3 regions of the Gemmobacter sp. 24YEA27 genome follow, and region 1 is predicted to be linked to each of the others. Evidence: riboswitches for the same ligand, from Rfam matches in the RefSeq annotation. Region 1 holds a riboswitch; each other region holds the start of a gene.
The links. A riboswitch is a leader RNA that binds a small molecule or an ion and turns the genes downstream of it on or off. The one in region 1 is predicted to bind cobalamin.
Positions count from the first base shown of each region.

Region 1 (7,590 bases):
AATATGTCACGGGACACGTCTTGCGCCATCATCTCGGCATGGACCGCCATATCGTCAATCCAGGCCGGGTCTGGGACCACGCCTGCCCGCCCATCGCCCGCCAGCGCCCGGTCACCTTCCTTGGTCTGGGCGAGCTGGGCCTCACCTGTGCCCGCGCGCTCCAGGCCCTGAATTTCCCGGTCAAAGGCTGGAGCCGCAGCCCGAAATCCATCGCGGACCTCGCAACCTTTCATGGTGAGGCCGGCTTGCGGGAAGCGTTGCGCGATGCGCAGATCGTCATCACCCTGCTGCCCAACACGCCGGACACGCAGAACATCCTCAATGCGGACACGCTCGCGATGACGGCGCCCGGCGCCGTGGTCATCAACCCGGGGCGTGGCCCGCTGATTGACGATGCCGCGCTGATCGCGGCGCTGGATGCCGGCCAGATCTCGCATGCCACGCTGGATGTCTTCCGGGTCGAACCCCTGCCGCAGGACCACCCGTTCTGGGCGCATCCTAAGGTCACCATCACGCCGCATGTTGCCGCCGATACCCGCGCGGTGACCGCCTCACAGGTGATTGCCGAAAACATCCGCCGCGCAGAAACGGGCGAGCCCCTCCTCCATCTGGTGGACCGTATCCGGGGCTACTGAGGCCCTGCGACAGTTTCTCCCTTGAACAAAGAGGGAGAAATCTGCCACCTGAGCCGATGGACTGGATAAAAATCATTCATATTCTGGCCGTGATGGGCTGGATGACCTCGATCTTCGCGGTGCCGCGCGCGCTGATCTACTGGAAGCGCGAATGGGCCAGCCTTGGCGCTTTCGGACCGCTCGGCGATCTGACCCTGCGGCTCTATCGCTTTTCGGCCGGGCTGATGGTGATCGCCATTGCGACCGGGCTCTGGCTGGCTATCGGCTGGTGGGGGTTTGATCCCTGGCTGCATCTGAAGCTGAGCCTCGTCGCGTTTCTTGTGATCCATTACATCTGGACCGGCCGCATGGTCTGGCGCGCGCGGCGCGGCGAGTTCCGCGAAAGTGACCTGTTTCTGCGGATCTTCAACGAAATCAGCGTCTTTGCCGTAATCGCCATCCTCTGGGCCGTGGTGGTAAAGCCCTTCTGACGCAGGACCGACGTCACGCCGGCCCGCGGGGAGCCTGACCTCTGCGGCGCGAGATCCCGCAAGCTGTCTCAGACCCTGGCCCGGCACCTGGCACCTGGCACCGAATGGTGCCATTGCGCCAGGGTAAATGGCCAGGAACAGGACGGCCACCAGGTTCGCAACAGGCGGAAGAGGCCGTACGAAATCCGACCGCCCCCGCGACTGAGAGCGGAGAGACAATCCGATACCCCCCTGAGGCCCGGCAATCCCGGCCATGGGAAAGACCCGACCCGCAAGGCAGGGGACCGTCGCGGCATTCTGGCTCAACTGTCGGGCGTGGCGGGCAAGAGCATGAATGGACAATATCGCGCCACCGGCGGCCTCTGGCTGCACAGATACTGATTTGCATGACAGTGGCCCCTCCTGCGGCGCGACTGGCGCGGGTTCCTTTACCAGTGGCCCGACCGCCACATCACGAAAGGCTACGCCGCTGCGAACCGCCACCCTTGCGCCGGATCAAGCCTGCCCATTTCCTGCCCGGCAAGGGCAAGACCACGAGGATCACGCTTCCGGGCGAGGCCTGTCTGAGCTTTGTGACCACCATGGAATCCGATATTGTCAGCCCGCGTCTGCGCGCCCTGATGACAGCAGAGCTGCCCGGCCAGGGCATGGTGCCGGGCTTTTTCCTCTCCTGCCCGGCGCGGCATCTGCCCGAGAGGTCTTTCGACGGCCTGACCAGTGCGGCGGCACTTTTTCGCAAAGAAAGCGAATGCCTGGCCCTGATCGGTCAGGTCTTCGACGAACGCGCAGTTCGGCCGGGACATGCCCGAAGCCCTGCTGCAAGACCGCCACGCGGGGACACTTTGCCTGGATCATTTTCGCCCAATGCCTCGGCAACAGCCATGTGACGCTCAAGCGCAGCTGCCGGCGCGAAGCCGGCATGACACTGTTTGAATGCCTGCGCGATCTGCGGCTGGAACGCGCCGCCGATCTGATCCGGAGCAACCGCCGCTCGCTGCCCGAAGCCGCCTATGATTGAGGCGTTTCCGGCCCCGGCCATCTCAGCACCGCTTTTCACAAACACTTTGGCATGACCGCGCGCGACGTCGGCGGGCGGGGTGCAACCGGACCTGACGCTTTCGCGAGATGGAAGATCTGTTTGCCCCGACAGAGATCCGGCCTGCGGTTTCGTGCCAGTCGCAGCGGCAACCGATCTGCTGCGCGGACCGCCACGCCATTCCGCCGTTCCGCCCGACCATTGGAGCGAGTCTGCGCTGCACGCGTCAACGGCGGGGGCGGTGATCCCCGGTCTGACGGCGGTGCAAAACATCGCGCTGATGCTGCCCGGGCGGGCGAGGCCTGACATCCCCGAGACCCTCGCGCAACTGACCCTCGGCGCTGAGGCCGCTTCCTCCGCCTCGGGGCCGGGTGAGGAAGCCAGAGGCCTCGTCACGGCCCTGATCGCCGGGCAGAGGGCCAGGGCCCGCTTTACCCTGGTCGTGATCAGCCATGACCGGAAGCGGCATTTTAGCCCAGTTTCGCGCTCAGACGGGCGCCGGAGGGCGGGCCGCGGCCTGAAACGCATCACATTCCGGGCCTCAGATCAATTTCGACATAATTTGCCGCAGACAGAACAGTTTTTCACATAGCGCCTGCTCTGATCGCGTCAGATCAGGGTGCCACCATATCGGGAGGTCTGGAGGAGAATTGGGAAGCCGGACCGATGCCGGCGCTGCCCCCGCAACGGGTGCGGCGCTTCGCGGCATGGCGGGACCCACTGGCTGAAGGAGCGGCCGGGAAGGTGCCATTTCTGTTCGCGAAAGGGCACAGGCCAGACATCCGGAAACCAGCCCTGAGGCGGAAATCAGCGTGGCTGCGGCGGGCAGTCAGGAGCGCTTTGGCAGGTCCGCCCCGGACCATAGCCCGGCGTCTCCGATCACCCGGGGCAGCAAACAAACCAGCAGGAGGCCAGATTGGGCGCGCTTCACGACGATAGTTTTTCCACCCCGGACCAAAAGCCCGACGCCATTGCGCGGCTGATCGCGGAACACCGCCCGGGCCATGGCCTCGTGCGGGATTTCTACATGGATCCGGACGTCTTTGCCCGTGATATGGAGCGGGTGTTCCGCCGCCACTGGCACTGTCTGGCCCATGAAAGCGTGATCCCGAAGCCCGGCGATTTCGAGCTGTTCCGCCTTGGCGATGAACAGGTCATCCTGACACGCGACATGCAGGGCGAGGTGCATGGGCTCCTGAATTCCTGCCGCCATCGCGGTGCCGAGGTCTGCACAAAAGACAAGGGCAATGCGAAGATGTTCGTCTGCCCTTATCACGCCTGGACCTATACGCTGGACGGCGCTTTGCGCGCGGCCCGGCTGATGCCGAAGGATTTCGACCGCGCCGCCCATGCGCTGAAAAAAGTGCATGTGAAGGTGGTCGAAGGGCTGGTCTTCATCTCCTTCGCGAAAGACCCGCTGGATTTCACGCAAGTGGAGCAATCCCTGCACGCCAGTATCGGCCAATATGGCTGGGGCGCGGCAAAGGTCGCGCATCGCGAGACCTATCCGATCTCCGCGAACTGGAAGCTGGCGGTCGAGAATTATGTCGAATGCTATCACTGTGGCCCGGCGCATCCGGAATATTCGCAGACCCATGCGCTGGAGCAACCGCCCGAAGTGATCGCCGGTCTCAATGCCGCCATGGAGGAAAAGAGCTGCGCGCTCGGGCTTTCGGTGCTGTCGGGCAATCACTGGCAGAATTCATCCCGGGGTGGCGAGGCGGTCGATGTTTTCCGCTATGCGCTTTACGAGGGCGCCTCGACCGGGTCCGAAGATGGCTCCCCCCTCGCACCTTTGATGGGGCGCTTCACCGATTATGATGGCGGCGTGACCTCAATCCATCTCGGTGGCACCACATTTCTGGTCTGCTATCCCGATCACGGCATGATCTACCGTTTCATCCCGAAAACCCATGATACCTGCGAGATGGAACTGATCTGGCTGGTGAAAGACGGCGCAGAGGAAGGCGTCGATTACGATCTGAACCTCCTGACCTGGCTCTGGAAAGTCACGACCGAGGAAGACAAGAAGATCATCGAACACACCGCGCGCGGCGTGAAATCGCATTACTTCGAGCCTGGTCCCATCGCACCGATGGAATATAACGAGTTGCGCTATATCACCTGGTATCTCGACGAGATCAGCCGGGCCTGACCAGCGCCACGACCGGAAGAAACGAGGTTCCGGCCCCCGCCGGGCCTCGTATGCCCTGCCAGGAAATTCCACCTGGGGCGGCCGTCCACCACGCCTTGCAGGACGGGCGGAAAGCAGAGCGGTCTCCCCGGCCGCTCCCCCGCAAGCGCGCTTTGCCCGCCGGCCGCCCTGCGAGCGTCCGGGCCAAGCCGGCCCCTGGCCGGAAACCCCGTCCGGGGTAAACTCCCGGGATATCAAATGCGCCAGGGGGCAGAGCCGGCAAAAATGCGTCCTCTGTTCCGCGCCCGGAAAAGCGGCAATACGGCGCAACAGCTTTCCCCTGACAAACAGACTCTCGCCGAAGGCAAAGCGCCCCGCAGGGGCGCCCCCTCCTCAGCGCTTCGCGCCCCGGCGGCCCTCGATCAGCCAGGCGGCGATGACCAGCCCGGCGGTCAGCACAAGCCAGGCCCAGCCCGGCAGCAAAGCCGCCAGTCGCACCTCGGTGGTCATCCAGGCCTCGCGGGGTGTGATACCGATCCAGCCGCGCCCCGTCACCGGTCGCCCCTCTGCCACCTGCCGCAGGTCAGGCAGGCCGGGCTCCAGCCGGGTCACCGACCCATAGGCCGGGCCGCCGGCGGATTTCGGCGCGATCACCGCATCGCCCGAGGCGATGGTTTCGACGAATTCGCGCGGGCTGGCCGGGCCGACGCCGATCACCCGCGTCAGATCGCCCTGTTCCAGCCGGTAAAGCCCGGCCTCGGGCGCCTGCCAGACCACCTGATACTTGCCCGGTGCCACCTGGATCATATCAAGGATCACCGGCTTCCCGGGCTCTCCCTCCACCGCACTGTCCTGTGCCGTGACAATCAGTGGCCCTGGCGGATCCTCGGACACCGTGCGCCGCGTGATGGTCAGTTCATTGCCTTTGGCGGTCGCCGTCAGCGCCTCTTCTTCAAGATCCGGCTCTTTCAGCATCCAATGTGCCAGCCGCCGCAAAAGCTCCAGCTGCGGCCCGCCGCCCTCATAACCGCGGCCCCAGAGCCAGGCATGATCCGAGGTCAGGACCGCGATCCGCCCCTCATCCACCCGGTCAAGCACCAGCAAAGGCGCACCATCCGGCCCCTCCATCACGGTCTGACCGGAAAGTTTCTCGACCTCCATAACCCGGAACCAGCGGCCCCAGCCCGGCTCGCCGTTTTCGCCCTGAGGCGCAAAACGGTCGAGGCCCTCGGTGACCGGATGGCGCTGGCCGAGTTCCGTGATCTTCGGGCGGAACCCGCCTTCGATGACCTGAGCGGTCGGCGCCACCGGCAGCACCTCGGCCAGAGGCGAGCGGTACAGGCTGTCGACCGCGCCGAATTCCGGCCCCGAGGCCACCAGAACCGTGCCGCCCTCGCGGATATAGCGGACGACATTGTCGATGTAAGACATCGGAAGAATGCCGCGCATCCGATAGCGGTCAAAGATGATCAGGTCGAATTCGTCAATCTTTTCGATAAACAGCTCGCGCGTCGGAAAAGCGATCAGCGACAGCTCATCCACCGGCACGCCATCCTGTTTCTCCGGCGGGCGCAGAATGGTGAAATGCACGAGATCGACGCTGGCATCTGATTTCAACAGGTTGCGCCAGACGCGTTCCCCGGCATGAGGCTCGCCCGAAACAAGCAACACGCGCAGCCGGTCGCGCACGCCATTGATCTGCACCACGGCGGTATTGTTGCGCTCGGTCAGCTCGCCCGAGGTCGGGCCGATGGCGAATTGCAGCACATTCAGCCCGCCATGCGGCAGCACGACCGGCAGTTCCAGATCCTCGCCCACCGGCACCGAATAGGTCTGCGGCGCATCGGCATCGACCGCGATGGTCAGATCGGCGAATTGCGGCACATCCGGCGGCACCAGACCCTGATCCTCGACCCTTAGCTTCAGCTTGAATTCCTCGCCGATGATCGCGAAGGCCGGCGCATTCTGCACCACAAGGCGGCGGTCCCAGTCGGCCGCTTCACCTGTCAGCAGCAGATGGAACGGCGCGGGCAGATCGGGGCGCATCTCAAGGTCATGCACCCGCCCGTCCGAGATCAGGATCACCGCCGCCACCCGGGCACGGGGTTCCTCGGCCAGGGCCTCCGACATGGCGGTCATCGCCAGCGTGCCGGTATTGTCGGCGCCATCGGTGATGTGTTTCACCCGCAGCTCGGTATTGTCCAGCGCCGCGACCTGGGCCTCCACCCGCGTCAGCGCGCGCCGCGTCTGATCGGCCCGCGCCCCAAGACCCTGGCTCGCGCTGTCATCCACCAGGACGATTACAATGTCCGAAAGGTTCTGCCGGTCCTCGCTTTGCAGCCCCGGCCCGGCCAGCGCCGCCAGAAGCGCAGCCAGCCCAAGCCCGCGCAAGAACCAGCCCGGCAGCCCGCGCCAGAGCGCCAGCGCCAGCATCAGAAGCGTCACGCCGCCAAGCGCCCATAAAAGCGGCCAGGGCACCAGCGGATCGAAGACAAGATGCGCCGTCATCGCGCCGTTCATTGGCCGAGCCTTTCAAGAAGCGCAGGCACATGGACCTGGTCGGACTTATAATTGCCGGTCAGCACATGCATGATCAGATTGACGCCGAACCGCCAGGCCAGCTCGCGCTGTTGTTCGCCCGCCGCGCCCCGGCCCACCGGCAAAAGCGGCACGCCGTTTTCATCGGTTGCCCAGGCCGCCGCCCAGTCATTGCCGCCGATCACCACCGGCGTCACCCCGTCATTGAGGTTGCGAAACGGCACGCCCTCTTCCTGACCGGCATCGGCGGGGGCCGCCTCGACCCAGATCGTGCCCTCGGCCCAGCGACCGGGAAAGCTTTGCAACAGATAGAAGGTGCGGGTCAGAACATGGTCTTCCGGCACCGGCTCCAGCGCCGGGACATCCAGACCGGCGGCGATCCGTTGCAGCGCCTGGCCCTCCGGTGTGCCGCCGCCAAAGGCCGCGATATTGGCGTCACGGGTGTCGAAAAGGATCATGCCACCGGTGCGCAGAAACTGGTTCAGTTTCGCATAGGCCGCGTCCGACGGAGTCGGCGCATCTGCTGTAACCGGCCAGTAAAGGAAGGGGAAAAACGCAAGTTCATCAGCCTCAAGATCTATCCCGGTCGGGTATTCCGGCTCGATAGAAGTGCGCTCCCACAGCCGGTCGCCAAGCCCGACAAGGCCGAATTCCGAGGTCTCGTCGATCTGCGAATCGCCGGTTTTCACATAGGCCAGCGAGACGCCCGAGGTGGAGCGGATCGCGAAGTCATCGCCGGGTTGCGGCAAATCAGGCGGCGCGCTGTCGGTGGTCTGT
Region 1 covers NZ_JASJPW010000001.1:3,478,313-3,485,902, forward strand. The annotation lists gene QNO18_RS17265 (glyoxylate/hydroxypyruvate reductase A) at 1-635, shown strand, start outside; gene QNO18_RS17270 (CopD family protein) at 692-1,105, shown strand; gene QNO18_RS17275 (hypothetical protein) at 1,591-1,992, shown strand; cobalamin riboswitch at 2,742-2,954, shown strand; gene QNO18_RS17280 (aromatic ring-hydroxylating dioxygenase subunit alpha) at 3,058-4,296, shown strand; gene QNO18_RS17285 (hypothetical protein) at 4,669-6,783, opposite strand; partial or broken gene QNO18_RS17290 (DUF4159 domain-containing protein) at 6,792-7,590, opposite strand, start outside.

Region 2 (7,590 bases), on a different contig from region 1:
TCTCGCCGTCATCCGCCAGTCAATGACGTGGCGCAGGGGACGCAGTGAGCCACTCGCTCGTGAGGAAGTCGAACAGCTCAATGATCTGCTTCGCCGGGTATCGTTTCGTATTCCGGAACTGACTGACAATGATTTTCTCGCGAGCTTGCCACTCCGCGATCCACAACCGCCAGCGCCCGCTACTCCGGTCGGTCCCGACCCGGCGCTTCTCACCGGGTTGTCGCAGAGGCTCATAGAGGTCAGTCAACTCGATCCTCAGCCGCGTGGGTACGCTTTCGAGAAGTTCCTGCAAGACCTCTTTGGTGCCTATGATCTTTCTCCCCGGGCATCTTTCCGTCTGACCGGCGAACAAATTGATGGCAGCTTTGCCCATGAAGGGGAAACCTATCTCTTGGAAGCAAAATGGCAGAACGGAGGATGTAGCATCGCCGACCTTCACACCTTCGCTGGCAAGGTTTAGACTAAGGCCAGGTGGGCCAGAGGGATGCTCATCAGCAATACTGGCTTTACTCAAGACGGCCTCGCTGCCTTTGGCAAAGCACCTACGTCTATCATTTGCATGGATGGGCTCGATCTTTTCGATACTCTCACCCGGCAACTCTCCTTGACGGAAGTGATCAGCCGGAAAGCTCGCCGCGCTGTCGAAACCGGTGGACCGTTTGTGCGCGTGCGTGATCTTTTCCCAGGATGACCTTGGCGACGCGAGAAATATTTGTTTGTGTGATACGCCCCCGGTTTCTATACGATTGAATTGGTTATCAGACTGCGACTTGAATCGAGTGTCGGTCTCGTAGGTTGCGCGTCCCCGCAACCAGTTCTGTCATAAATCAATCGAAATCCAAGTGTGATCAGACGCTTAGGCCGCCACAAGGGGGCCTTTTCTGTTTTGGGATAGGTGGAATATCGGTCGTTCCGGGCCGAAGCCGCTCACATTGCGCTACGCGGGAGCGCGTGCGCCCGTAAGTATGAGCTTCTCGCACGCGTGATAGGCTGCACCGGCCCTGAGCAGTCGGTCGGCCTCGTTCAGTGTGTTTCGGCGTGCAAAATTGACCCCCTAATGCGGGGTATCGGCGTCCAATTTTGCCCCCCCCTTAGGTTCTGTCAGACCGTTCGTTGCGAGGCAGCGAACGGAGGGGGGATGAAGCGGGTGGATACGATCGCGCGAGAGCGGCGGGCCTTCTACGTTCAGGGCTGGTCGATGAAGAAGATCGTGCGAGAACTGCACGTGTCACGGAACACAGTGCGCAAGATCCTGCGGACGGATGAGACGGACTTCAGTTACGAGCGTGAGCGTCAGCCGATGCCGCGGATTGGTCCCTGGCAGGGGCAGCTCGAACAGTTTCTGTCGTCCAATGCGAACAAGCCCGCGCGGGAACGGCTGACGTTGATCCGCATCTTCGAGGAACTGCGTGGGTTCGGATACCAGGGTGGCTATGATGCCGTGCGCCGGTTCGCCAGGAACTGGTCGCAGAACCGGGGGGCGGTGACGGCAGAAGCCTATGTGCCGCTCTACTATGCACCGGGCGAGGCTTACCAGTTCGACTGGAGCCATGAGATCGTGGTGATCTCTGGCGTCACGGTGACGATCAAGGTGGCGCATGTCCGACTTTGCCACAGCCGGATGATGTTCGCCCGCGCCTACATGCGCGAGAGCCAAGAGATGGTGTTCGACGCGCATGACCGCGGGTTCGGCTTCTTCAGGGGCACCTGCGCCCGTGGCATCTATGACAACATGAAGACGGCTGTCGAAGCTGTCTTCACCGGCAAGGAGCGTCAATACAACCGCCGCTTCCTGCAGATGTGCAGCCACTACCTTGTCCAACCCGTCGCCTGCACCCCGGCTTCAGGCTGGGAGAAGGGTCAGGTCGAGAACCAGGTCGGGCTGGTGCGGGAGCGGTTCTTTACACCGCGGCTGCGGGTGAAGAGCCTCGACGAGCTGAACGCCTGGCTGCTGGACAAGTGCGTGGCCTATGCCAAGGCGCATCGCCATGTGGAAGATGCCGACAAGACGATCTGGGAGATGTTCGAGGCTGAGCGCCCCCACCTCGTTCCTTACGTTGGCCGCTTCGACGGCTTCCACAGCGTGCCTGCTTCCGTCTCGAAGACCTGCACGGTGCGGTTCGACAACAACAAATACTCGGTCCTGGCTACGGCCGTCGGACGTCCCGTCGAGGTGCATGCCTATGCCGAGCGGATTGTCATTCGGCAGGATGGCGTGGTGGTCGGAGAACATGCCCGCGCCTTTGGGTGGGGCCAGACGGTTTATGATCCATGGCACTATGTGCCTGTTCTGGCACGCAAACCTGGCGCATTGCGTAATGGGGCTCCTTTCAAGGACTGGGTGCTTCCACCCGCCATGGCCGCGATCCGGCGCAAGCTGAAGGGCAGCGATGATGGCGACCGGCAGATGGTCCAGATCCTGAGCTGCGTGCCCGATGACGGGCTGCAAGCCGTCGAAGCCGTGGATCAGGGTGTCCATTCCGCGCCTGTCGTCATCAACATTCTCGCCCGACGACGCGACCCGACCCCGCCGCCACTTCTACTGACTCACACCGCGCTGCGCCTGCCCTTCGCGCAATCAGGCGGGCAGCTGCTCTTTCACCTGATCAGCCGCCTTTATGAACGCACATCGATCATCGTCACCACCAACCTTGCCTTCGGTGAATGGCCAACTGTCTTCGGTGACGCCAAAATGACCACGGCACTCCTGGACCGTCTGACCCATCACTGCGAGATCATTGAGACCGGCAACGAGTCATGGCGCTTCAAAAACCGCACTTGACCCCGATCAGGGCCTGACCCGCCTCCACTCTGTGATCAGTTCCGTCGACTCAGGCCCTGATCTCGACGCAGCATAGGGGGGGCAAAATTGGACGCCGATAGGGGGTCAGTTTTGCGCGCCGATTGACACGCCAGACAAGCTCCAGATGGTCGACAGCACTGTGATCCGCGCTCATCATCATGCGGCGGGCGCAAAAGGGGGACTGCTGACAAGAGGCTCCTGGCCGTTCGAGAGCGTCCGGTGGGAAAACGATCCACTGGATCGTTTTCTGGACCACCTTCCACTTCTCGACCAAGATCCATCTCCGCGTCAACGGCGCAGGCCTCCCGATGAGGACCGAGATCACGCCGGGGCAGGATTCCGACTACACCGGCTATGATCTGGTGATGGCTGACAATCTGCCCCAACCGACAGTTCTGGTCGCCGACAGGGGCTATGACTCTGATAAAATTCGGGAAGACATCGAGAGCCGCAACGCCCTGCCCATGATACCGATGCGAAAGAACCGAAGGGTGCGCAAGGCTGTCGACATGACCATCTATACCCTGCGCAACATGGTCGAGCGCTGCTTCAACAAGCTGAAAAACAGCCGCCGCCTTGCAACCCGCTACGACAAAACCGCAGAAAGCTTCCTGGGCTTCGTCGACGTCGCCTGCATCAGGCTCTGGCTCCGCCATTTGTCAACATGACCTAGGGGTGTTTTAAAAAAAATTTCGTCTGCACCTGATTTCTTACACTGCCGGTTTCGCTCATGAATTTCATGAATATAATCTGCTTCTGAAATCGTTGACATTTCCGGGCCCGCAAAGGATTTTATCGATTGATTCAGGTGCCGGGGGAAGCCCCGGTTAAAAGGGAATCTGGTAAGGCCAATGCCAAATCCGGAGCTGCCCCCGCAACTGTGAGCGGCGAGCCCGTCCGAAATGCCACTGGCGCGCATTCTGCGCCGGGAAGGCCGGACAAGGTTACGACCCGCAAGTCAGGAAACCTGCCTGGATTGATCACCTGTTCCGGCCGCGGTGGGCGTGTCGGGAGCGGCCGTTCCGCAAAGGTGACTGCAAAGGCCCGTGTGACATCAGTCGCCCGGGGCCGGCTTCGCGACATCCGTCGCGGAGTGTCTGTGGTTTTCCGGCCTGTCTTTTCAGGCCGCTCAGAAGGCATGTCACAATGACAGAAGGTTTCACTTTCAGAGTTACGAAGATTGGCTTCGACGAGGATTACATTCCGGCCGATAATACGCGCATCACCACCAATTTTGCCAATCTCGCCAGAGGGGCACACCGCCGGGAGAATTTACGAAACACTCTGGCGATGATCACCAACAGATTCAATTCTCTGGCGGGATGGGACAACCCAAAAGGTGACCGGTATTCCGTTGGGGTCGAGATTATATCCGTCGATATGGCTATGGGGAGTGCAGAAACTGCGGGTGTGTTTCCGATTATTGAGATTCTGAAGACAAACATCCTTGATCACAAAAACCGTAAGATCATTGATGGATCTGCGGGGAATAATTTCTCGTCTTATGTGCGGGATTATGATTTCAGTATAGCGCTCCCGGAATATAACAAAGGGAAAGCCGGCTTTGCCGTGCCGGAGGATTTTGGCGACCTGCATGGAAATCTGTTCAGGAGTTTCGTGAAATCTGAGGTCTATCGCCGAAATTTCAGAAAGACACCGGTGATATGTCTCAGCGTATCAAGCAACAGAACCTATATCAGAACCGATATCACCCATCCTATTCTTGGTGCTGAATACAGGCAGGATGAAGCATCTCTGACTGACAGGTATTTCGCAAAAATGGGTATGACGGTTCGCTGTTTCATGCCGCCGGGCGCCGTTGCCCCCCTGGCATTTTATTTCATGGGGGATCTTCTTGATGATTATACAAATCTGGAAATGATCAGCGCCATCAGTACGATGGAGACATTCCAGAAGATCTATCGTCCGGAAATCTACAACGCCAATGCCGCCGCAGGCAGCTGCTATCGCCCAAGCCTGAAACATCAGGATTATTCTCTGACGCGGATTGTCTATGACCGCGAAGAGCGCAGCCGTCTGGCGCTGGAACAGGCCAAATTCGCGGAAGAGCATTTTATCAGGCCGCATCAGGCCAGGCTTTCGCAATGGTCAGCCAGTTTCGCGCTTTGACAGAATATAAAAGGTCCCCACTATGAATAAACTTCTCCCCACTGCCACTGCCGGCAGCCTTCCCAAACCGTCCTGGCTGGCCGAGCCCGAGAAACTCTGGTCGCCCTGGAAACTTGAGGGGGCAACGCTTGCCGAAGGCAGGCAGGATGCGTTGCGCCTCGCGCTGGACGATCAGCAGCAATCCGGCATCGACATTGTCAGCGACGGGGAACAGACCCGTCAGCATTTCGTCACGACTTTCATCGAACATCTTGAAGGCGTTGACTTTCAGAAACGAGAAACCGTCAGAATCCGGGATCGTTATGATGCCAGCGTGCCGACCGTCACCGGTGCCGTGGCGCGCCGTAGACCGGTCTTTGTCGAGGATGCAAAATTCCTGCGGCGGCAGACGAAACAGCCGATCAAATGGGCGCTGCCCGGCCCGATGACCATGATCGACACGCTCTATGATGCGCATTACAAAAGCCGGGAAAAGCTTGCCTGGGAGTTTGCTGCGATCCTGAATCAGGAGGCGCGTGAACTGGAAGCCGCAGGCGTCGATATCATCCAGTTTGACGAGCCCGCCTTCAATGTGTTTTTCGACGAGGTCAATGACTGGGGGATTGCCACACTGGAACGGGCGGTTGAGGACCTGAAATGCCAGACCGCCGTTCATATCTGCTATGGCTACGGCATCAAGGCCAATACGGACTGGAAAAAGACCCTCGGCACCGAATGGCGTCAATATGAAAAGATCTTCCCGAAGCTGCAGGCGTCAAGCATTGATATGATTTCGCTTGAATGCCATAATTCGCATGTGCCGATGGATCTGATTGAACTGATCCGGGGCAAGAAAGTGATGGTTGGGGCCATTGATGTGGCTTCTGAACGGGTTGAGACGCCGGAGGAAGTGGCGAATACGCTGCGCAAGGCGCTGCAATTTGTAGATGCCGAAAACCTTTGCCCCTGTACCAATTGCGGCATGGCACCGCTGCCGCGCCATATCGCAAGGGCAAAATTGCAGGCTCTGGGTGCCGGTGCCGAGATCATCCGCAAAGAGCTGACGGCATAATCATATCACATCACGATGCCGCCGGAGATATGCCGGCGGCATGTTACTCTTCGCCAAAGCGGTAGATCGCGAGGCTTCTTTCGCGTTCATTCACCGCAAGCGGCCGGTTGATCGGTGCATGCGCACGGGCGGCGCAGTCGCGGCGCTCGCAAAGATAGCAGTTCAGCCCGATTTCAACCGGTTTCGATCTGACAAGGTCGATTCCATCCGCATAGATCAGGCGCGGCGCATAGGCGGTGTCGCAGCCAAGCCCGATCGCAAGCCGCTGCGCCGGTTGCCCCTGCATACCGCCTGCGCGGGTCACGGTGCGCGCAACCGAAAAATAGCTCGCGCCTTCGGGCATGCGGATCAGCTGTGTCTGTACCTGATCGGGCGTCTCGAAAGCGCCGTGGATGTTCCAGAGCGGGCAGGTGCCACCAAAGCGTGAGAAGGGAAACCGCCCCGCCGAAAAGCGTTTCGAGATGTTCCCGGCGCGATCCACCCGCACGAAGAAGAACGGGATGCCCCGCGCACCCTCGCGTTGCAGCGTGGACATGCGATGTGCGGTCTGCTCGAAACTGGTGCCAAAGCGGTGGGACAGCAACTCGACATCGTAGCGCGTGGTTTCACAGGCGCCGAGGAAACGCGCATAGGGCATCACCAGGGCTGCGGCGAAGTAATTGGCAAGGCTGACGCGCATCAGGGTGAAAGCAGATGGCTCCGTCAGCCCGGCCTCATCAACGAGCCGCGCGATCAGCGGTTCCTGCTCAAGGCGCGCCAGCAGAACGCCGATCTGAAAGCGCCGGCTCGACTGGCGCAACAGCTCAGAGAGCATCAGCTCCTTACGATGCAGATCAAACCGCCTGAGATGCCCGCCCATCACATCAGCCGGCAGGATACGGGTTCGCACGCCATGCGCCGAAAGCCGGGCCGAGAGCGCCACATGCGGCTCGCTGCGATGAAGCTGCAATTCCGCCGCCAGCGTCTCGGCGGCGCGGTCGAGCGCGTCGACATGATTGCCGCGCGCGTAGAACCAGGCCCGCACCGCCTCGGCCGGGCGCGAACTTTCTGAGAGGACCTCGACCTTATCGCGATCGGTCAGCGGGTTGTCGTCCGCCATCGGGCGCAGGACGGCTTCACGGTGGCGGTCATGCAACTGGACGAAGGCGCGTGCGAGTCGGGGTGAGGCCTGGAGAATGGCCTCGATCTCGACCTTTGGGATCTGCCCGGCCCCAAGCAGCGGATCTTTCAGTGCCGCGTTGAAATCTGCGGCCAGCTGCGCGTCACTGGCCGGGGCGAGTTCCGAGATATTCAGATCGTAGATTGATGCGAGTTTCATCAGAAACTGCGCCGAGGCCGGACGCTGATCGGCCTCGATCAGGGTGATGTAGCTTGCGGAGACGCCAAGCTCGGTCGCCATCTGCGCTTGGGTCAGCCCCAGCGATTGCCGCAGCACCTTCAGACGCTGCCCGATGATCAGCTTTTCGCCCCGCTTGCCCTCGCCTGTCATGTCTTTCCTCGCATCCCGCTTGTGACAAACCTTACAGATCGCGCAAGGGTAATGTGACAAGACTTACATCATTACCCTTTTATTTCAGATAGATAATGCACATGCGGCATAACATTA
Region 2 covers NZ_JASJPW010000006.1:97,996-105,585, reverse strand. The annotation lists gene QNO18_RS23560 (hypothetical protein) at 1-460, shown strand, start outside; gene QNO18_RS23555 (hypothetical protein) at 485-691, shown strand; gene istA (IS21 family transposase) at 1,139-2,782, shown strand; partial or broken gene QNO18_RS23545 (IS5 family transposase) at 2,913-3,471, shown strand; cobalamin riboswitch at 3,593-3,793, shown strand; gene QNO18_RS23540 (DUF1852 domain-containing protein) at 3,950-4,933, shown strand; gene QNO18_RS23535 (methionine synthase) at 4,956-5,984, shown strand; gene QNO18_RS23530 (short-chain fatty acyl-CoA regulator family protein) at 6,028-7,473, opposite strand.
Region 2: linked by a shared signal. The riboswitch ahead of QNO18_RS23540 (DUF1852 domain-containing protein) and the one ahead of QNO18_RS17280 (aromatic ring-hydroxylating dioxygenase subunit alpha) in region 1 are both predicted to bind cobalamin.

Region 3 (7,590 bases), 2.9 Mb from region 1:
CTGCCCCCGCATCCCCAGCGTGGTACTGTCAGCAGGACGGGCTGGGTCGTTGTTGCAGGGCTCGGGCCCGGCGCAGAGGCGATGGTGACGCCGGAAGTGGCGGCGGCTCTGGCCGAGGCCACGGATGTGATCGGCTATATCCCCTATGTCGCCCGGGTTGCGGACCGGGATGGTCTGGTGAAGCACCCGTCCGACAACCGGGTGGAACTGGACCGCGCGCGCCATGCCTTTGAGCTGGCGGCGGCGGGGCGGCAGGTTGTGGTGGTGTCGTCGGGCGATCCCGGGGTCTTTGCCATGGCGTCGGCTCTGTTCGAGGCGATGGAGACGGGGCCGGAGGCATGGCGCGAGCTGGATTTGCGGGTTCTGCCGGGGATCACCGCCATGCTGGCGGCAGCGGCGGCGGCGGGCGCGCCTTTGGGGCATGATTTCTGTGCGATCAATCTGTCTGATAACCTCAAGCCCTTTGAACTGGTCGAGAAACGGCTGCGTCTGGCGGTGGAAGGTGATTTCGCGATGGGCTTCTACAATCCGCGCTCGAAATCCCGGCCGGGGCGGTTCGAGCGGGTGATCGAAGTGCTGCGCGAGGGCTGCGAGCCGTCGCGGCTGGTGGTGCTGGCCCGCGCGGTCTCGACCCCGGAACAGGAGCTGCGGGTGGTCGAGCTGCGCGATCTGCAGCCGGAGATGGTCGATATGCGGACCATGGTTCTGGTCGGCTCTTCGCTGACGCGCCGGGTCGGACGGTTTGTTTACACGCCGAGGTCGGCATGAAGCCGGGCGAGGACTTCTGCAGGATCAGAGACGGTTTCCGCTGGCGGCAAAACGGGGCGGTCGATCAGCCAGACCGGCAGGCCGAGCGTGCGTGCGGCCTCGAGTTTCGCATCCGCGCCGCTGCCCCCGGAGTTTTTGGCGATGATGAGGTCGCTGTTATGGCGCCTGAGCAGCGCGAGATCGCTGGCGAGGTCAAAGGGGCCGCGAGAGATTTCCAGCGTGACGCGGGGCAAGGGCAGCGCCGCCTCGGGCGGATCGACAAGGCGCAGGAGATAGTCATGCTGCGGCTGGCCGGCAAAGACCGCGAGATGCAGTCGTCCAATGGCGAGAAATACCCGGCGCGGTGCCGCCCCGAGCCGCATAGCGGCGGTTTCGAGATCGGGGAGGAGTGTCCAGTCGTCGCCGGGCGCGGGCGTCCAGGCCGGGCGCATCAGGCGGATCAGGGGTGTGCCGGTCAGGGCCGCCGCCGCATGGGCGTTCTGGCTCATCTGCGCGGCAAAAGGATGCGTGGCGTCGATCAGATGGGAGACCTGGTGCTGGCGCATCCAGGCGGCAAGTCCCTCAGCGCCCCCGAAACCGCCGGTTCTGACCGCGACGGGCTGGGCGCGCGGCGTCTCTGTCCGACCGGCATAGGACAGCGTGGCCCTGATCCCGTGTTCCGCGACCAGGCGGGCGAGCTGGCTCGCCTCGGTTGTGCCACCAAGAATGAGAAGGTTCGGGGTCATGGCTGAATGGCTTTCCATCATCGGTATTGGCGAAGATGGCGCGTCTGGCCTGCCGGATGCAAGCCGTCAGGCGCTGGCGGCGGCGGATGTCGTGTTCGGGGCCCGCGTCATCTTGCGATGATCGGGCACCCTGACAAGCGGCCCTGGCCGGTGCCTTTCGCGCTGGCGCCGGTTCTGGCTTTGCGCGGGCAGCGGGTCGCGGTTCTGGCCTCGGGTGATCCGTTTTGGTTTGGCGCCGGTGGCAGTCTGGCGCGAGACCTGGCGCCGGGCGAATGGCGCTCCTTTCCAGGGCCTTCGGTCTTTTCGCTGGTTGCCGCCCGCAAGGGCTGGCGGCTGGAAGAGGTCAGCTGCCACGGGCTTCACGCAGCGCCGCTGTCGCGGCTGCGCCCGGGCCTCGCGCCTGGCGCGCGGCTGATCGTGACGCTTCGCGATGGCAAGGCCCCGGCGGCGTTGGTGGCTTATCTTGTGGAAGCCGGGTTTTCTGCAAGCCTGGTGACTTTTTTTACCCATGTCGGCGGCCCGGAAGAGCGTGTGATCGCCACCACCGCCGGTGAGTTCGACGAGGCGGTGACAGAGGATCTTGTCGTCGCCGCAGTGGAGATCCGGGGCGCGGGCCGGGCGGCGACGCTTGCCACCGGGCGCGCGGATGACCTTTTTGAGCATGATGGGCAGATCACCAAACGCCCGATCCGGGCGCTGGCTTTGTCGGCGCTCGCGCCGCGCGCGGGCGAGATGCTCTGGGATATCGGCACCGGGTCAGGGTCAGTCGCGATCGAATGGCTGCTGTCGCATCCCGCCATGCGGGCGATTGGTGTCGAGGCGGATGCCACCCGCGCTGGCCGCGCGCGCGGCAATGCCGCCCGGCTTGGTGTCGACCAGCTTGAGATCCGCGAGGGGCGGGCGCTGGATGTGCTGCCCGCATTGCCGCGCCCGGATGCGGTGTTCATCGGCGGTGGTGCCGATGACAACCTCCTGAACGCGCTCTGGGCCTGCCTGCCGCAGGGTGTGCGGGTTGTGGCGCATGGCGTGACGCTTGAGACCGAGACGTTGCTCGCGGCCTGGCATGGCGCCAAAGGCGGCCAGCTTTTGCGCATTGAGCTGGCCGAGGCGGCGCCATTGGGGCGCAAGCGGGGGTGGAAATCCAGTTTTCCGGTGGTGCAATGGAGTGTGACGCGATGATTCCGCCCCATATCAATCCATCGCGCATCGCCGGTATCGGCTTTCGCGAAACCGCCCAGGTTGAATCGATCCTTGATGCGCTGGCGCGCGCCGGCGCCGCTGACCTGCGCCATATCGCGCTGCCGGCAGTCAAGGCGCGCCATCATGCCGCGCAGCAGCTGGCGCGGCTGGGCTATCACCTGCATCCGGTCACCGCTGCCGCGCTGACGGCACCGGCAACCCTGACCGACAGCGCCGCCTCGCGCGCGGCGCATGGAACGGGGTCGGTGTCAGAGGCCTGCGCGCTGGCCGCCCTTGGCCCCGGCGCCCGCCTCTCTGCGCCGCGTGTGATTTCCGCCGATGGCAAGGCCACTGCCGCCATCGCCATCGTCCAGACAGGAGCCGCCCCATGACCGTTCATTTCATCGGCGCCGGCCCCGGCGCGCCCGACCTGCTGACGCTGCGCGGGCGTGACCTGATCGCGGCCTCGCCTGTCTGTCTTTATGCCGGGTCGCTGATCCCCGAGGCCGTGCTGTCGCATTGCCCGCCAGGCGCGAAGATCGTCAACACCGCGCCGCTGGATCTGGACGCGATCATCGCCGAGATCCGTGCCGCGCATGAGGCAGGCCTTGATGTCGCAAGGCTGCATTCCGGCGATCTTTCAGTCTGGTCGGCCATGGGCGAACAGATCCGCCGGTTGAAGGCCGAGGGCATCCCCTATGATGTGACGCCGGGTGTGCCCTCTTTCGCCGCAGCCGCCGCGACCTTGGGGATGGAACTGACGCTGCCGGGCCTTGCACAGAGCCTTGTCCTGACCCGCACCCCTGGCCGCGCCTCGGCGATGCCGGAACGCGAAAAGCTGGAGGCATTTGCGGCCACGGGGGCGACTTTGGCCATCCATCTCTCGATCCACCGGCTGCACGAGACGGCCGCCGAACTCACCCCGCATTACGGGGCCGATTGCCCGGTGGCGGTGGTCTGGCGCGCCTCCTGGCCGGATGAGCGGGTGGTGCGCGGCACACTTGCGACCATCGCCGGGCTGATCGGCGACACGATGGAGCGCACCGCACTGATCCTGGTCGGCCCGTCCCTGGGGCAGCACTCGGAGGGGCAGGAGGGATTCATCGAATCGAGCCTTTATTCCACCGATTATGACCGCCGTTTCCGTGCGGGCCGGGCCGATGCGGTGAAGCTGTGACCAAAGGGCTGATCATATCCGCCCCGCGCTCCGGCGCGGGCAAGACCACTGTGATGCTCGGGCTGTTGCGCGCATTGCGCGATGACGGCGTGGCGGTGCAGCCCTATAAATGCGGCCCCGATTACATCGACCCGGCCTTTCACCTCGCGGCTTCGGGGCGGTCGAGTTTCAATCTCGACAGCTGGGCAATGGCGCCCGGGCTGATCGGGGCGCAGCTGGCGCGGGGCGGCGAGATGGCGCTGGCCGAGGGCTCGATGGGGCTGTTTGACGGCGTGGCATTCCCGGGCGAGACCGGAACCGGCGCCAGCGCCGATATTGCGGCGCTGACCGGCTGGCCGGTCGTGGTGGTGCTGGATGTCTCGGGGGCGGCGCAGACCGTGGCGGCTATGGCTGCCGGGATGGCGGCCTATCGCAAGGATGTGAAAATCGCGGGCGTGATCCTGAACCGCCTCGCCTCGCCCCGCCATGAGAGGCTCTGCCGGCTGGGGATGGAGGCGGTCGGGCTGCCGGTTTTCGGAGCCTTGCCCCGGCGCGGCGACCTGACCCTGCCAGAGCGGCATCTGGGTCTGGTTCAGGCTGTCGAACATCCGGATCTTGAACGCGCCATCAGTGACTATGCCGGTTTTTTGCGCGACCATACCGATCTTGCTTCCCTGCGCGCGGCGGCGGCGGGTGGCGTGAGCACCCCGGCGGGAGAGCTGCCGAAACCGCCCGGTCAGCGCATTGCGCTGGCGCGGGACGAGGCGTTTTCCTTCACCTATCCGCATCTGCTGAATGCCTGGCACGCGCAGGGCGCCGAGATCCTGCCCTTTTCGCCTCTGGCCGATGAACCACCACCCGAGGCCGATCTCTGCTGGCTGCCCGGCGGCTACCCCGAGCTTCATGCAGGCCGGATCGCGGCGGCATCAGGTTTTCTTGCGGGCCTCAGAAATTTCGCGGCGGTAAAGCCGGTTCATGGCGAATGCGGCGGCTATATGGTGCTGGGCGAGGCGCTGGTCGATGCATCCGGCACCCGGCATCAGATGGCCGGGCTCCTCGGTCTTGTGACCTCGTATGAAAAGCGCAGGATGCATCTGGGCTACCGGCTGGCCGCGCTTTCCGCGCCGATCCCGGGCCATGTGGCGGGTGCGAGGCTGCGCGGGCATGAGTTCCATTATTCGACCATTCTCGCCCAGCCCGATGCGCCCCTTGCCCGCGTGACTGATGCCGAAAGCGCGCCGGTCCCCGAAACCGGATCGCGCAAAGGCCTTGTCACCGGCACCTTCTTCCACCTGATCGGAGCCGCCACATGAGCGAGATCGTCAGCTTTGTCTCCTCTGGCCCGGGCGATCCCGATCTGCTGACCCTGCGCGCGGTCAAACGGCTGCAAGCGGCGGATGTGGTGCTTTATGACGACCTCTCTGCCGGGCCGATCCTTGATCTGGCGGCGCCGGAGGCGGATCTGATTTCGGTCGGCAAACGGGCGGGGCGCGCCTCGCCGCGCCAGGATCATGTCAGCCGGCTCCTGGTCGATCATGCGCGTTCGGGCCTGAAAGTGGTGCGGCTGAAATCCGGCGATTCCGGCATGTTCGGCAGGCTTGAAGAGGAAATCACCGCGCTTAATGAGGCCGGGATCGGCTATGAGATCGTGCCCGGCGTCACCGCGCCCTCGGCTGCGGCGGCGGCGGCGGGGATCCCGCTCACGCGGCGGCTCAATGCGCGAAGGGTGCAGTTCGTGACCGGCCATGATGTGACCGGCGCGCTGCCCGAAAGCCTCAACTGGGCGGCTCTGGCCGATACCCAGGCGGTGACCTCGGTCTTTATGGCGCGGGCGACATTCCCGCAGCTGGCGGCAAAGCTGATCGCCGCCGGATTGGCGCCCGACACGCCCGCTTTGATGGCGCAGGGCGTCTCGACCCCGGCGCAATCCTTCCGCCGTGATACGGTTGCGGGCCTGGCCGCGTATCTTGAGGGCGCCGCCCCCGACCCGGCGCCGACCCTTATCCTCTACGGCGCGCTGGCGCCCTGACCAGAGCGGCTTGACCGGGCGTCACGCGCCTGTCACTCTCGATATCGTGAAGGTGCCGGGCGACCGGCATGGGAACAGGGCGGGGGAGACCCCGACCCGACCGCCCCCGCGACTGTGCGCAGCGAGCCGACCCCGTTAACCACTGTGGAGCAATCCATGGGAAGGAGGGCAGAGGCTGTGACCTGCAAGTCAGGAGACCGACCTTCGCATTTGATGGAACCGCCGTCGGGGATGACGGCAAGGAGTGATTCATATGTCCACCATTGCCCGCTCAGGCGCGAAGGCTGATGTCAAACTGGCGAATATCCTCGTCGTGGCGCTTTTGGGTGCTGCGCTGATCTTCGTCGCTGGCCTCGCCCAGTCGGAAACCCTGCATGACGCCGCCCATGATGTGCGTCACGCGGTCGGATTCCCCTGCCACTGATATGTTGCAAAGACTGCTGACCAGCGCGTTGATCGCTGGCGCTGCAGCGGGGCTGATTGCCGCCCTGTTGCAGCTTGTTTTCGTGCAGCCCGTGCTGCTTCATGCCGAGCTTTATGAGGGCGGCGAGCGCACCCATTTCGCGGCGGCCTCCGACCATCATCACGGTGAAGAACCAGCGCCGGAATCCACTGGGGCGCAGACAGAGCCTGCCGCCGAACCGGGCCATGCCCATGGCGCGGATGAAGCGCATGACCATGGCGAGGCGGCAGAGATCCCGGGTATCGGCTTTGACGCAGGCCGCGACGGGCTGTCGATCCTGTTCTCGATTATGGTCTATGCCGGCTATGGGCTGCTGCTTGTCGCGGCGATGGCCCTGTCCGAGAATAATGGCAACCGGGTCACCGCGCGCCAGGGTCTTCTCTGGGGGATCGCGGGCTTTGTCGCGGTGCAGATGGCGCCGGCTTTCGGCCTCTCGCCCGAGCTTCCGGGCATGGCCGCGGCCGATGTCAACGCCCGCGCGATCTGGTGGGTGGCGACAGTGATTGCGACCGGCATCGGTCTCTGGCTGATCGCATTCGGCAAAAACTGGGCGGTCTGGGCGGCGGCGATCCTGCTGATCCTCGCGCCCCATATCGTCGGCGCGCCGCATCCGCATGAGTTCACCGGCCCGACGCCGCCTGAACTGGCCGCGCAATTCGCCGGCCGCGCCATCGGGGTCGGTCTTGCGGTCTGGACGCTGCTCGGCCTTTTCGCAGCCTGGCTCTGGAGCCGTGGCCGCGAGGCATAAACCAGCTTCCCGGCGGCTTATGCCGCCGGGGATGTCCGGTCCAGAATATAGATATCCATGAGCCAGCCGTGCTCGGCCCGTGCCGCTTCGCGCCGGGCGAGGATACGCGGCCCCGCCTCGGCCAGCGGTCCGGCTTCGGTGATCTCATTCGCCATGCCGACAAAGGCGCCCCACCAGATCGAGATGCCTTCGGGCGCCAGATTCTGAAAGGCACAGCTGCCATCCAGCATCACCACTAGCCGCTCGACGCCCTCGGGCCAGCCCTCTTCGCGCAGCCGCCGCCCTGTGGTCACCAGAAACGGCGCGCCAAGCCCGTTCAGCGGAATGCGATGCGCAGCGGCCAGCACCTGCGGTGACATGATCCCCGGCACCACCGAGATCGAGACGTCGCGCAGCTTGCCCAGCCGCGCGGCAATCCGCAAGGTGCTGTCGTAAAGCGCCGGATCGCCCCAGACCATCAGCGCCACCCGCTGCACCCCGGGATGCGCGTCAATCGCCGCCGCCCAGGCCCCGGCAATCGCA
Region 3 covers NZ_JASJPW010000001.1:563,110-570,699, reverse strand. The annotation lists gene cobJ (precorrin-3B C(17)-methyltransferase) at 1-768, shown strand, start outside; gene QNO18_RS02875 (cobalt-precorrin-6A reductase) at 747-1,493, opposite strand; partial or broken gene cbiE (precorrin-6y C5,15-methyltransferase (decarboxylating) subunit CbiE) at 1,492-2,672, shown strand; gene QNO18_RS02865 (cobalamin biosynthesis protein) at 2,669-3,064, shown strand; gene cobM (precorrin-4 C(11)-methyltransferase) at 3,061-3,849, shown strand; gene QNO18_RS02855 (cobyrinate a,c-diamide synthase) at 3,846-5,141, shown strand; gene cobA (uroporphyrinogen-III C-methyltransferase) at 5,138-5,857, shown strand; cobalamin riboswitch at 5,891-6,078, shown strand; gene QNO18_RS02845 (CbtB domain-containing protein) at 6,111-6,281, shown strand; gene QNO18_RS02840 (CbtA family protein) at 6,283-7,068, shown strand; partial or broken gene cobF (precorrin-6A synthase (deacetylating)) at 7,086-7,590, opposite strand, start outside.
Region 3: linked by a shared signal. The riboswitch ahead of QNO18_RS02845 (CbtB domain-containing protein) and the one ahead of QNO18_RS17280 (aromatic ring-hydroxylating dioxygenase subunit alpha) in region 1 are both predicted to bind cobalamin.